Linked DNA regions of Anaerocolumna sp. AGMB13020. The protein of the gene in region 1 interacts with the protein of each later gene in a pairwise test. Links are inferred from orthologs where the notes say so. Each region holds a gene or a part of one and is shown in the gene's direction. Other genes may lie near its edges. The genes, in order: R2R35_RS21360 and R2R35_RS05880.

Region 1 (6,774 bases):
GTCTCACTTAAGATTCGGAAAGACAAAGATAAAGTCTACCTATCTGGTGGTCCATGCGGATTATGTGGCATGTCATAACCAATCTTATGTGAACAAATATGATATGTTAAGCGATATCAAACCCGGTGGAATATTTGTATTAAACTGCAAATGGAAGGATGATGAACTGGAGGAGATGCTGCCAGTAGGGCTTAAGAGAGACCTGGCTGAGAAAAATATCCGCTTCTATACCATAGATGCTGTAAGCATTGCCGGTGAAATCGGACTTGGAAATCGTATTAACATGATAATGCAGGGAGCCTTCTTTAAGCTCATTGACATCCTGCCGGAAGATGTATTTACGAAAGAATTAAAGAAAGCTGCCGCCTATTCTTATGGAAAGAAAGGTGAGCAGGTTGTTGCTATGAACCACGAAGCTATTGACCGTGGTGTAAAAGGTGTTCATGAAGTAAAGGTACCGGAACACTGGAAGAATGCTTCGGATAAAGCGGTAAATGCTGTAGATGAACCGGAATTCGTTCAAAAGATAATGCGGCCAATGCAGGAGTTAAAAGGAAATGAACTTCCTGTCAGTGCTTTTAAAGGAAGAGAAGACGGTACCTTCCCAAATGGTTCCACTGCTTTTGAAAAACGCGGTATTGCTGTTAATGTACCGGAGTGGATCAGTGAGAATTGCATCCAATGTAATCAATGCTCCTATGTATGCCCGCATGCGGTTATAAGGCCCTTTTTGATGACAGAGGAGGAAATGCAGAAGGCACCTGAACATTATGTTGCCTTAAAAGCTACTGGTAAAGGATATGAAAATTATAGGTTCCGCATTCAGGTCAGCACAATGGATTGTACTGGCTGCGGTAACTGTGCAGATATCTGCCCGGCCAAAGAAAAAGCACTGGTGATGAAACCCATCGATTCCCAGACAGAAGTCCAGGTGCCGAACTGGAAATATGCCTTCTATGAAGTTGGTCATAAAAACAATCTGTCTTATGGAAACACATTTAAGGAAAGCCAGTTTAAGCAGCCTTTGATGGAGTTTTCAGGAGCCTGTGCAGGCTGTGGTGAAACACCGTATATTAAATTGATCACACAGCTCTTCGGAGACAGAATGATGATTGCAAATGCTACAGGCTGTTCCTCTATCTGGGGGGCTTCAGCACCAAGTACTGCCTACACAGCGAACAGAGAAGGAAAAGGTCCTGCCTGGGCAAATTCTCTTTTTGAGGATAATGCAGAATATGGATTTGGTATGTACCTTGGTAACAGGCAGATACGTGCCAAGCTGGAAGGACTTATGAAGGAGCTCCTGGAAACAGGGCTTGAGGAAAATGTGAAAGAGCTTATCAATGACTGGATTCATTATAAGCAGGATGGAGAAATAAGTAAATCTGCCAGTGAAAAGCTTGTAAAGGCACTAACAGAATATAAAACACCGGATGAAGAGAAGAAAAAACTTATTGATGAGATCCTGGAGAAGAAAGATTATCTTGTTAAGAGATCTCATTGGATTGTTGGTGGCGATGGCTGGGCTTATGATATCGGCTACGGCGGTCTTGACCAGGTGCTGTCTTCCGGTGAAGATATCAATGTGCTGGTATTTGATACAGAAGTATATTCCAATACCGGCGGGCAGGCTTCCAAATCCACACCTGCAGCAGCAGTAGCCAAGTTCGCTGCCTCCGGTAAGAAATCCGGTAAAAAGGATCTTGGCAGAATGATGATGACTTACGGAAATGTATATGTTGCACAGGTAGGTATCAATGCCGACAATAACCAGTTATATAAGGCGGTAAGAGAAGCTGAAAGTTATAAAGGACCTTCTCTGATTATTGCTTATTCCCCCTGTATCAGTCATGGTATGAAAGTCGGTATGGGTAAGAGTATGGCTACAATCAAGGAAGCAGTTAAAGCAGGTTACTGGCATTTATACCGTTATAACCCTGACCTGAAAAAAGATAACAAGAATCCATTTATCCTGGATTCCAAAGCACCAACAGGTAGCTTCAGAGAGTTTATAATGGGACAGGTTCGTTACAGCTCCTTAGCGAAGGCATATCCCGAGATTGCAGAGGAATTATTCCAGAAAGCAGAGGAACAGGCCAAGGAACGTTATGAAATCTACAAGAATATGTCAGAATTGACCAAGATTTAATTATGATAGGAATTAGATTAAGATTTCATACATTTAACAAAGCAGGAAACGAAAACTGCTAATTTAGTAATAGGATAAAAACCGATGTTTCAGTAGCTGCAAATCTGCAGGCTTGAAGCATCGGTTTTTATAAATAACCGAAAGAAATTACTGTTTATCTTCTTATTTGAGTATGAATTTATCGGAATATTGGATTTGCCTGTATTGTGCTTATGCACATGTAAAAATGGAATCAGATGTGCTTAAAATAATGTATAATTATAAACCAGAAACCTTGACAGAAGGCATAATGGTATAGTATAACTGCATATGTTGTAACTTTTTGCAGTATTAAAGCATGTGATGAAAATTTGATTAATTAGTAAAAAAAGAGCTTGACAAATCTATAGAAAGGTAGTATAAATTATTCATACAAATCATATCAAATAAGTATGAAATGAATTTCAACTACAAAGGTGAAGGTATGATTCAGGTAAAACAGCTCACAAAAGAATTTTCCATAGCGAAGAATAAGAAGCTGACCGTTCTGAAAAATATCAGTCTGGATATTGAGGATGGAGATATATTTGGTATAATCGGCATGAGCGGGGCAGGAAAAAGTACGTTTATCCGTTGTCTGAACTTATTAGAGAGGCCGACAAAGGGTACCATTGTAATCGACGGGGTAGAGATTACAAGAAAAAAAGGAAGAGACTTAAATTCCCTTCGTAAAAACATCGGAATGATATTTCAGAACTTTAATCTGTTAATGCAGAAAAATGTTGCAAGGAATATAGCCTTTGGACTTGAAATCACAGGTGTACATGAATTTAAGATTCCGGGTATGGCCGATAAGGATTATAAGAAGCTTGGATATTTTAAGAAAAGAGCGCAAAAGAAAAAAGAAATAGAACGCAGAGTAGATGAACTGTTAAAGCTGGTGGATTTAGAGGAGAAGAAATACGAGTATCCTGCGAAATTAAGCGGCGGACAGAGACAGAGAGTAGCAATAGCCAGAGCCTTGGCCACGAGCCCGTCTATTCTGTTGTGTGATGAAGCAACCTCCGCACTTGACAGCAGAACAACAGAATCCATATTAAAACTGTTGAAGAAAATAAACGAAGAGACCGGTGTAACGATTGTTATGATAACACATGAGATGAATGTGGTACAAAAGATATGTAACAAGGTTGCAGTACTGGATAAGTCAGAAATTGTAGCAATTGGTAATACCCAGGCAGTATTTGGCGACACCTCTTCAAAAATTGTTGCACAGTTATTAGGGGGAGGGGAAGAATAATGCAATTTCAGGATTTTATCATACAATTTGGAAATACTTTAAGAACCTTATATACCGATTATGGAACAATGATAGGGCAAGGTGTCCTGGAGACTTTATTTATGACATTTACCTCCATTGCAGTTGCATACATACTGGGGATTCCTATCGGGATAGTAACAGAGGTAACAAGGAGGGGCGGTATTTATCCCATTCCGGCTCTAAATGGTTTTTTAGGTTTTATTATTAATATAGGCAGATCTATTCCCTTCATCATTTTACTGGTTTTTGTAATGCCGGTTACAAGACAGATCGCAGGAACTACAATAGGACCGAAAGCTGCAACTGTTCCATTGATAATAGCAGCGACACCTTTTGTTGCCAGAATGGTTGAAAGTTCCTTAAGGGAAGTAGACGGAGGAGTTATAGAAGCGGCAAAAGCAATGGGAGCCAATACCAGACAGATTATTTATAAAGTGCTGCTGCCGGAAGCAAGACCCTCCCTGATCATGGGAGCATCACTTGCCACTATCACTCTGGTTGGTTACACGGCCATGGCTGGAGTCGTTGGCGGCAGGGGACTTGGTGATATCGCCTTAAGATATGGCTATTACAGATATCAGCCTGATGTCATGATTGTTACTATAATACTGCTTGTAATTATGGTACAGATAATCCAGAGCATAGGGCATTCAATATCAAAGAAGATTGATAAAAGAGGAAAAGGAGAGAATTGATTTATGAAAAAAGTGAAAAAACTATCTGCATTTGCTTTAAGTCTGTTATTAGCGGGAGCTCTTTTAGCAGGCTGCGGTACAAAAAATAATACTTCAGGCTCTTCCGATAATGCTACAGCAGAACCTACACAGGCAGAAGCAACGGAAGCAGCAGAACCCACTACAGAAGGAGAAGCTACACCGGCAGAGTTAACCGAAATCATTGTAGGAGCCACTGTTGAGCCACATGCCACTATCTTAAATTCTGACGCGGTTAAGAATGCTTTAGCTGAGCAGGGATATTCTATTAAAGTAGTAGAGTATACAGATTATATTCAGCCAAATTCAGCCACAGAAGACGGAAGCCTGGATGCTAACTTTTTCCAGCATGTGCCTTATCTGGATGATTTCAATTCCAAAAATGGAACACATTTAGTAGCAGTTTCCAATATTCATTTCGAACCACTTGGCTTATATCCAGGTAAGACAAAGTCATTAGATGCTTTGCCTGATAAAGCACAGATTGCAGTTCCTAATGATACAACAAATGAAGCAAGAGCTTTATTGTTATTAGAAAAAGCAGGACTTATCAAGTTAAAAGAAAATATTGGACTGGAAGCAACCGTTAAAGACATTACGGAGAATCCTAAGAACATACAGTTCTATGAAATTGAAGCAGCACAGACAGCGAAAGTACTCCAGGACGTTGATTTATCCGTTATCAATGGTAACTATGCTTTAACAGAAGGCCTTTCTGCAGCAGCAGATGCACTTTTAGTTGAGGATGCTTCCTCAGATGCAGCAAAAACCTATACAAACGTAATCGTTGTAAAAGAAGGCAATGAAGAATCTGATAAGACCAAAGCATTAATCAAAGCAGTTACATCAGAAGAAACCAGGAAATTCATTGAAGAGAAGTGGCAGGGTGCTGTAGTACCCGTATTCTAAAACTCAATATCGCTTTTAAAAATAATTTGTAGAACCAGCCGGTAAATTTCCTGAATATTCCGGCTGGTTTTATCATTTTTAGGATTGTTTTGTCAAAAACAAAAAGGTATAATGAGAATAGTTATTACGAACCTTTGAAAGGATAAGCGCTGTAAGTCCGCGCAAATTAACGATGAAGATACGATATAAAATATCAATAGCTTCTGCAGCAGTATTACTAAGTTTTATAATTTTTGTAGGTGTATTTTTTCGTATGACCGTTAAGGATGTCATAGTTGAAGAAATCTATGATAAACTGTCAGGTAACTCTGCCCTGGGGTTGATGCTACTGGACAGTAAGATCCCAGGCAATTGGCATAGGGAGGGAGAAGACCTTTATAAAGGCGAAACCCTTATAAATGACAATACGGAAATATTGGATGCAATTTCTGAAAAAACAGATAATATGTACACTGTTTTTGCAGGGGACACCAGGGTGTCCACCACCATAACCGATAAGAACGGTAACCGTGTGGTAGGGACCAAGGCTTCTGAGAAGGTAGCGCAAAGGGTTATAGGAGAAAATACGGAATATAAAGGGGAGGCCCTTGTATTAGAGAAAAAGGCATACGCTTATTATGTACCGTTATATGATGAAAACAAGCAAATAGTAGGAATGTGGTACAGCGGCGTATTTGCGCAGGATCTCAATGAACATATATTGCAAAAATCTATTTACATTCTGGCTATCCTGGGAGTGATGCTGGTTCTGGGGCTAATTGTATCCTATGTGCTTGGTGAAATCATATCCAAAGGATTTGTTAAGATCAAAGAAAGCATGGCAAGAATTGAGAACGGAGATCTGACCGGTATCTTTTCAGGCAAACAGATTCTTAGAAGGGATGAGTCCGGTGATATCAACAGGTCCTTTTTACAGATGCAGAAAAATATCAGCCGGATGATGGAGAATATTCATACGGAAAGCAGTAAGATAAAAGAATCCATCGATTATATGGTGGCTGGTTCAAATAATGTATATGAGGATATAGAAAATATTTCCGCTACAACAGAAGAACTTTCAGCAGGAATGGAAGAAACAGCTGCTTCTGTTCAGGAAATAGGTTATACTGCCACTGAAATAGAGAAGGAGATATCAAACGTTTCAGGAAAATTAGACCATGGAATTACTTTGTCGAACGAAATCAAAGGAAGAGCAGATGATCTAAAGCAAGCTGCCCTTTCATCCCAGCAAACAGCGGTAACGGCATATGAAGGTGCTAATAAGAGGCTTCGTCAGTCCATTGAAAAGACAAAGGCCATTGAGGAAATCAAGTCATTGTCTCAGACCATATTATCCATAACTTCACAGACTAATCTGCTGGCATTGAATGCCTCTATTGAATCAGCAAGAGCAGGAGAGGCTGGAAAAGGATTTGCGGTCGTTGCCGAGCAGATACGTATATTGGCAGAAGATTCCAAATCGGCGGTTTCGAAGATTGAAAATATTACAACCCTAGTTGCTGATGCCGTAAATGAACTGGTTGTTGACTCTCAGAATATATTATCCTTTGTGGATAATCAGGTAATAAAGGATTATGAAAATACCGTTCGCATCGGAGAGCAGTATGATGTTGATGCTGGTACGGTAGAAGCAATGGTGGCTGAAATAAAGGATTCCACCCAGATTCTAAAGGAATCCATTCAATATATAAAAACTGCCATCG
Region 2 (6,890 bases), 3.6 Mb from region 1 along the record:
AGGAAGGGAAGTGCACGAAATAATTTCTTTAACATACAACCACCTCGTTGAAATATTCCTGTGCCAGAAACTGGTGAACTCTTCCGTTCTTGATTTCCAGCACATAATCATAATTTTCGGTAACGCCTTCATAATAACGATGACTAATGGCAATAACCGTATTTTCCAAAGATAAGAATACCTTTTCGATCTCTCTTCCCAGTTCTTCATTGAGGCTTGAAGTGCCTTCGTCAACAAAAAGAATCTGTGCATCCTTTGCGATAGCCCGGGCTATGGAGATACGCTGACGCTGCCCGCCGGATAAATTCTTTCCGTTTTCAAGCAACATCTCATCAAGTCCTGCTTTCTTATCCGTAAAGATTCCCTCTAAGCCGCAGACCTTCACTGCAAAATTCACCTTCTCTTCCGATACCTCCTGGTAAAGGGTAATGTTATTTCTGATCGTATCTTCAAAGAGAAAAACATCCTGGTATACGAAAGCCACCTTTTCATGAAAAGATTTTTCATTCAGGTTATGATATTCCACATGATCTGCCAGGATTTCACCTTCATAGTCCTCGGTGGTTTTAGCAAGAAGATTTATTAATGTGGATTTTCCTGCTCCACTTGCTCCCTTAATCAGATATTTCTTTCCTTTCTCTATGACAAAGCTTGCATCTTTGAGAATCTCTTTGTTGCCATAACGAAAGGTTACATGATTAAGCGAAATCTTCTCCTGTAAATGAAATACTGTGCTTCCTTTATCTTCTTCCAGAGTTTCCGCTGATCTGTCTGCAATCTTATGGTATATGGTCATGGAGGCTTTCATCTGATTTCTCATCGGGAACGCATTGATTAGAAAGTTACTGCTGGAAGAACAAAGCTGGAACAGCAGCCCTCCCATACTTAAGGTTAATCCATTGACAAAGCTATGTGCCATATATATCATAACCCCTACAGTTGACGCAAAGGAAATAATACGGATAACATATTTCTGCATGTCGGTAAAGACAGCCGCCGCATACTTCTTTCTCTCCATTCTGCTGACAGCCTCCATGCTCTTATCACGGAATTTATCTTCTATGTGGTTTAATTTCAGTATTTCCATCCCGTTAAAGGTATTTGCCATATCTGTAGTAAACTGTTCATTGCTCTCTGACAATTCCTGCTCCAAGGTTGTGGACTTCTTTATAAAGAATCCAGCCAGGGCAGTTAACAGCACTGCCTGAGCTGCCATAGCTATGGCCAGTTTGTAGTCCAGAAATACCAGTATTAATATGGAGAAGAGGAACATTCCCATATTGATGAGGTAATTTAATAGACTAATAAAGAATTTATTTTCAAAAGTATTGATATCATTGATCAGATTGGATATGTATACTTCCTTCGATTTGGAAGAAAATTTCTTAAAAGGCATATTGATGATCTTGTCAAAAGCCTGTTTTCTGACATCCAGTATGGTATCTCTCATATATCGGATACGCAATAACCTTGATATCAGGAAATTAAGTGGTGCATAAAGGATAAACAAAGCCGTAATTACGATTACCTTCCAGTAATCTCCGGCATTCCCCTTCTCGATGGCATGGAGTATCAGTACGAAGATACCCATCTGGGCGAAGTGGTCTATGATAAACATAAACGTGGCAAATAAATATTGAATAAATTTCCCCTTGCGTCGCAGCAGTAGTTCTTTCATCTCTCCTCTTTTCCAGAGCAGTGACAATTTACTTCATTACTGTAAATTGTTACTGCTCCTTATAAATAAGACTAAATTTAATTCTTATAAATTTAATTCTTATAATTTTTAGTCTATATATTTTTTGTCTGTATTATCTTTGTTTCGTATTATCTTTGTTTCGTATTCTCTTTGTTCGTATTCTCTTTGTTCGTATGCTCTTTGTTCGTATTCTCTTTGTTCATATTCTCTTTGTTCATATGCTTTTTCTCTAAATGATTTTTGTCTGGTCTGTTCTGTATAATAATTGTACGAGCACCGCCTTTACTCTTAAGATGAATATGTTCGCAAGTATTTCCATCCTTTTTGCAGTCCTTTAACCTAAGTGGTTCAAAGGAAAAATACGAGCTACCATCTTTTTCGCAATAACACCAAGGCAACGAGTTATCGCGTTTTATAAAAAAGGTGCGAGTTTGACAAACTCTTTCATATTGCCATTCTTCATAAACAGGTCAGCCAGTTTTTTTGCCGCCTGGCTGCTAAGGAAAGGATATAGTCCTGTGCATTCACCAATCTTACCTTCTTCAAATGCCTTCTCAACCAGCGTATCAAGACTTTCTTCCGAAAGAAACGGAGCCAGTGAACTAATTTGTGAGAGCTCTCCCACCTTTGTTATCTTTTTCACCAGTACATCCAGGGATTTTTCCTCTAAGAAAGGAGCCAGTGCGGTAACTCCTTTTATATTCTCCACTATATCAATACGGTTGATCCATTCCATAAGGAACTCCTCGCTTACAAAAGGAGCTATCTTAACCAGATCCTCTAATGAAATACGGTCAGAATTCTCATCCAGAACGGTTTCAACCAGACTCTCCGTCTGGCTTGGCTTAAGAGCAGGTGCTGCGGAGGCAAGCTCTTCTACCGATACTTTCTGCTCCTTCACGTATTCCTTCGCATCGCCTTCCAGTACTTTCTTAAAAAGTTCACTTTCTTTCCTGTTACCCAATAATTCATCAATGCTGCAGCCTAATATGGAAACCAGTTCCGGAAGCTTTGCGATATCCGGCATGGAATTGCCTCTTTCCCAATTGCTTACTGCCTGATAACTTACTCCCAGATTATCTGCCAGTTCCATCTGTGTCATATTTCTTTCTTTACGATATGCCGCTATTTTCTTTCCAACTTCACTTGTACTAAACATAATCTACCTCCTGATTGTTTTGCGTTGCCGGCTACAAAATTCATTATAATCAAAACACTGCTAAAGTGAATAAACCAATAATTGAGTACAAGTTCTCCCCACTAAAGGAATGCTTTAGAACGCAAAAACATACAGGTGTCTCTGCTACTATCCAAGCTTTTCAGATTGATCAACAGCTTGAATATAAATCAGTTTCTCCTGTATGATGGCTACATACTCTGATAAAATTATTGTAAAACGATTGCTTCTGCTTGTCAATTATTAACAGAGCAGTGTGATGCCAGGTAGAACTCAAGCATTGCTTTATCTATTCTAAATCAGAAATAATCCGGTATACTATCAATCTCTGCTTGTATAATCTGGTCCCAAACTGCTTCTGAACAGGATGCCATGCAATAACAGCCCTGCTTTTTCTGAAGTCTGTCCGGTAAGACCCTGAAATGCAGTCTTTCATAAAAGGCAGGTTCTATTTCGGAATAAAGGAATATGATACAGTCCTCTTTGTGCAGCTTACCAATACAGGAATTGATAAGAATAGTTGCATAACCTTTACCCGCATGGGCTTTATCCGTAAATACAGATCCAATGCCATAAGTATCACAATGAAACTTCTGACCAAGTCTGAGTAAAATAAGAGAGCTCACCAGGGCTCCGTTCTCCTCTAATACATACCTGGTCCCATAACGGTCTTCCTTCGTGTTATCTTTATAGTACTCCTCAAAGGTTCTTCCTTTGTTCCATAATTTATAGCCCGCCTCCAGCAAGTACTTAATTTCCTTGGGTTTTGCTTCACGAATCAACATACAGCCAAACTTCCTCTTCTTGTGTTTCACACATTAAATGTAAATAAATAGGGCTTTATTACGAATGCCTCTATGCATTATATCAGAAGTAAGAATAATTGTAATCATAAATTTTATATTATATTCATTGATTTTAATTTATCAAACTGATAAACTGATGGAAGAATTAACAGAAATTGCTCCGTGGATCAGTAAATCCTTGTATTCGGACTTTTGTTAAAGAAGAATTCATATCACATTTATGTTGATATTTAGAAAAGAGGTTATTTATGGACAAACTGACGTTTACAATGGAAAATTATCTGGAAGCCATTTATGAACTATCCTCTGACAAGGAAGGTGCCCGGGTATCAGATATTGCGAAGAGACTCGGCGTATCCAAAGCCAGTACCAACAGTGCCATTGTCTCACTGGCTGAAAAAGGACTAATAAATTATGAAAAATACAAAGAAATCTTTCTGACGGAGAAAGGGCTTGAGTTAGCCAAATCCACTTCGGACAAGCACCGGATCATCAAGAAATTCTTTGTGGATATTCTGAAAATAGATAGGGAAATTGCAGATAAGGATGCTTGTTCCATTGAACATGTAATCAGCAGGGATTCTGTTATAGCCATGGAAAAATATATGAAAGGACATAAAGAAAAAGATGGAAAGAATACAAATATATGAGAATAAGATTCATATGGTTCTTGAGATTACGGAGGAAGGACAAATCAAACTGCTTCACTTCTCCGCCCTCCCTTTTAAGGAAAGCGATATAAAATCAAGAAATCTGGAGGGTTCCTTTCATCTAATGGAGATTAACCTCTCAGGTATCAACAGGCCGCTGGAGCGCCATGGTAACAAATACATTATAACGGCTCCCGGATATCGTATGAAATACCAGGCTCATAAAGATTATCGAAATGACCTGGGACGGAAGCTTGAGATAACGGTCATTGATGAAGAAACCGGTGTTATAGTTATAAGTCATATACAATTCTACGACGGAGTATCCGTTATTCGTTCCTACAGTGAAGTAATTAACAGGGGCAAAGAAAGCCAAACCCTTGAATATATCTCCTCCTTCTATTATAACGGAATCGATAAGGAAGGAATCTTAAAAAGAGACGATAAGTTATCCTTAAAAATTCCTCATAACGCCTGGCAGAGAGAAATGTTTTGGCAATCCTACACCCTTTCAGAGCTTGGTTTACCGCAGGCACAGCCGGATGTGGAACAGCGTTCCTCTAAGGCTGTCAGTATTACCAATACCGGTAATTGGTCCACAAAAGAATACCTTCCCATGGGATATCTGGCAAACGAAGAGACCGGCAGCAGCCTCTTCTGGCAAATTGAACACAACGGCTCCTGGCATTGGGAAATCTCAGATTACAATGCTCACCTCTACCTTGCCTTAAGCGGCCCTACTGAAATTCAATCCCACTGGTCCAAGGAGCTTGCCCCTGGTGATACCTTCCTCTCCGTGCCGGTATCCGTAGGTGTTGATGCCGGTAATTTTGATACTGCCATGGGTGAGCTCACAAAGTACCGCAGAATTATAAGACGCCCCAATAAAGATAATGAATCCCTAGCAATCATATTCAATGACTATATGAATTGTCTCTGGGCTGATCCCACCACCGAGAAAGAACTCCCTTTAATTGATGCAGCAGCAGAAGCCGGCTGTGAATATTTCTGCATAGATGCAGGCTGGTATTCGGCAGGGTTCTGGTGGGATAATGTCGGTGAATGGCAGGAATCCAGAGAACGCTTCCCCGGAGGTCTGAAAGAAGTTACAGATTATATTAGAAGCAAAGGCCTTATCCCAGGTGTATGGCTGGAGTTGGAAGTTATGGGAATCAATTGCCCCAAGGCAGCCAAAGTACCGGATGACTGGTTCTTTCTGCGCCATGGCAAAAGGGTCTATGACCGTTCCCGTTATCAGCTGGATTTCCGCAACCCTGAAGTCAGAGCCCATGCGGATGAGGTAATTGACCGGTTAATCAAGGATTATGGTGTGGGATACATCAAAATGGATTACAATATAGAACCCGGTATTGGCACAGAACTTCATGCCGACAGCTTCGGGGACGGCCTCTTGGGCCATGAAAGAGCCTACCTTGCCTGGTTGGATGCTATCTTTCAGAAATATCCTGACCTTATTATTGAGAACTGCTCCAGCGGCGGTCTTCGTATAGATTATGCCATGCTGTCAAGACACTCCATCCAGTCCACCAGTGATCAGGATGATTACAAACGTTATGCTACCATAGCCGCCAACTCTCCCTCCGGTTTAACGCCTGAACAGTCTGCTATCTGGTCCTATCCAATGACTGCCGGTGATAAAGAAGAGGTAGTCTTTAATATGGTGAATGCAATGCTGCTTCGTATTCATCAGAGCGGACACCTGGTGAACCTGACGGAGGAGCGAAAAGTTCTGGTAAAAGAAGCCTTGGATTATTATAAAACAATCCGTGGAGATATCCGAACCGCTCTTCCCTTCTGGCCTTTAGGCTTGTCAGCCTTTTCGGATACCTGGGTTAGTTTAGGTCTTCAGGCAGATAAGAAGCTTTATATAGCAGTATGGAGAAGAAACAGCGAAACGGATACCTGTGTTCTCCCTCTGCCTGGTATAAGCAGACAGGTAGCTGAGGTCAAGTGTGCTTACCCGTCTTATAAAGAATGCGATTATCGTTATAACCAGGAGAATAACAGCCTGTCTGTAAGACTGCCTAAGACTTTTACAGCAAGGCTGTTTGAAATTACACTTCAGTAATTGAACGGAAACTTCAGTATTCTATAATTCATAATGCATCCGTTAGTACATGATTATTCGAACCAATTTATACATTATAATGATAAATCAAGAATACACCTGCCAGATACCGTTATTTTATGAACGAAACAAAAAAAGCAAGACCTCAGGGACTTGCTTTTTTGTTTATCAGGTTTATATGACTCAAGATATACTTTATGAGTCCAAAAATTTTCCTTAACTTGTTTTCCTTATAAGAACAATTAACTTTTTACTAAATAATAAAATCCTGATTTAATCATCTACACCAACCATAATAGAAGTTGCTTTAATGATTGCGTAAGCATCCGATCCTGGTTTTAAGTCAAGTTCCTTGATGGCATCCATTGATATCGTAGCACTCAATACATTTCCACCACCGATATCAAGGGTAACAATACCGTTTACCGCTCCGTCTTTAATAGCCACAACTTTGCCTTTAAGCTGGTTT

What was found.
Region 2: the proteins of R2R35_RS21360 (region 1) and R2R35_RS05880 interact in binary tests that used the Escherichia coli proteins (3 or more experiments, as listed by UniProt). The link is inferred for Anaerocolumna sp. AGMB13020 from one-to-one orthologs.

What each region holds. Positions count from the first base shown.
Region 1 is NZ_CP136910.1:5,069,428-5,076,201, forward strand. The notes cover bases 1,649-4,520. They hold R2R35_RS21360 (methionine ABC transporter ATP-binding protein), read left to right. Parts: upstream 1,649-2,612; coding sequence 2,613-3,428; downstream 3,429-4,520. Other genes in these bases: nifJ (pyruvate:ferredoxin (flavodoxin) oxidoreductase), read left to right, coding at 1,649-2,149; R2R35_RS21365 (methionine ABC transporter permease), read left to right, coding at 3,497-4,144; R2R35_RS21370 (MetQ/NlpA family ABC transporter substrate-binding protein), read left to right, coding at 4,148-4,520. Also shown: more of nifJ, read left to right, coding at 1-1,648; more of R2R35_RS21370, read left to right, coding at 4,521-5,071; R2R35_RS21375 (methyl-accepting chemotaxis protein), read left to right, coding at 5,325-6,774. UniProt on the Escherichia coli protein: Part of the ABC transporter complex MetNIQ involved in methionine import. Responsible for energy coupling to the transport system. It has also been shown to be involved in formyl-L-methionine transport.
Region 2 is NZ_CP136910.1:1,493,749-1,500,638, forward strand. The notes cover bases 2,644-5,631. They hold R2R35_RS05880 (metal-dependent transcriptional regulator), read left to right. Parts: upstream 2,644-3,930; coding sequence 3,931-4,332; downstream 4,333-5,631. Other genes in these bases: R2R35_RS05870 (helix-turn-helix domain-containing protein), read right to left, coding at 2,644-2,858; R2R35_RS05875 (GNAT family N-acetyltransferase), read right to left, coding at 3,176-3,661; R2R35_RS05885 (glycoside hydrolase family 36 protein), read left to right, coding at 4,310-5,631. Also shown: R2R35_RS05860 (ABC transporter ATP-binding protein), read right to left, coding at 1-35; R2R35_RS05865 (ABC transporter ATP-binding protein), read right to left, coding at 29-1,678; more of R2R35_RS05870, read right to left, coding at 2,112-2,643; more of R2R35_RS05885, read left to right, coding at 5,632-6,421; R2R35_RS05890 (TOBE domain-containing protein), read right to left, coding at 6,695-6,890.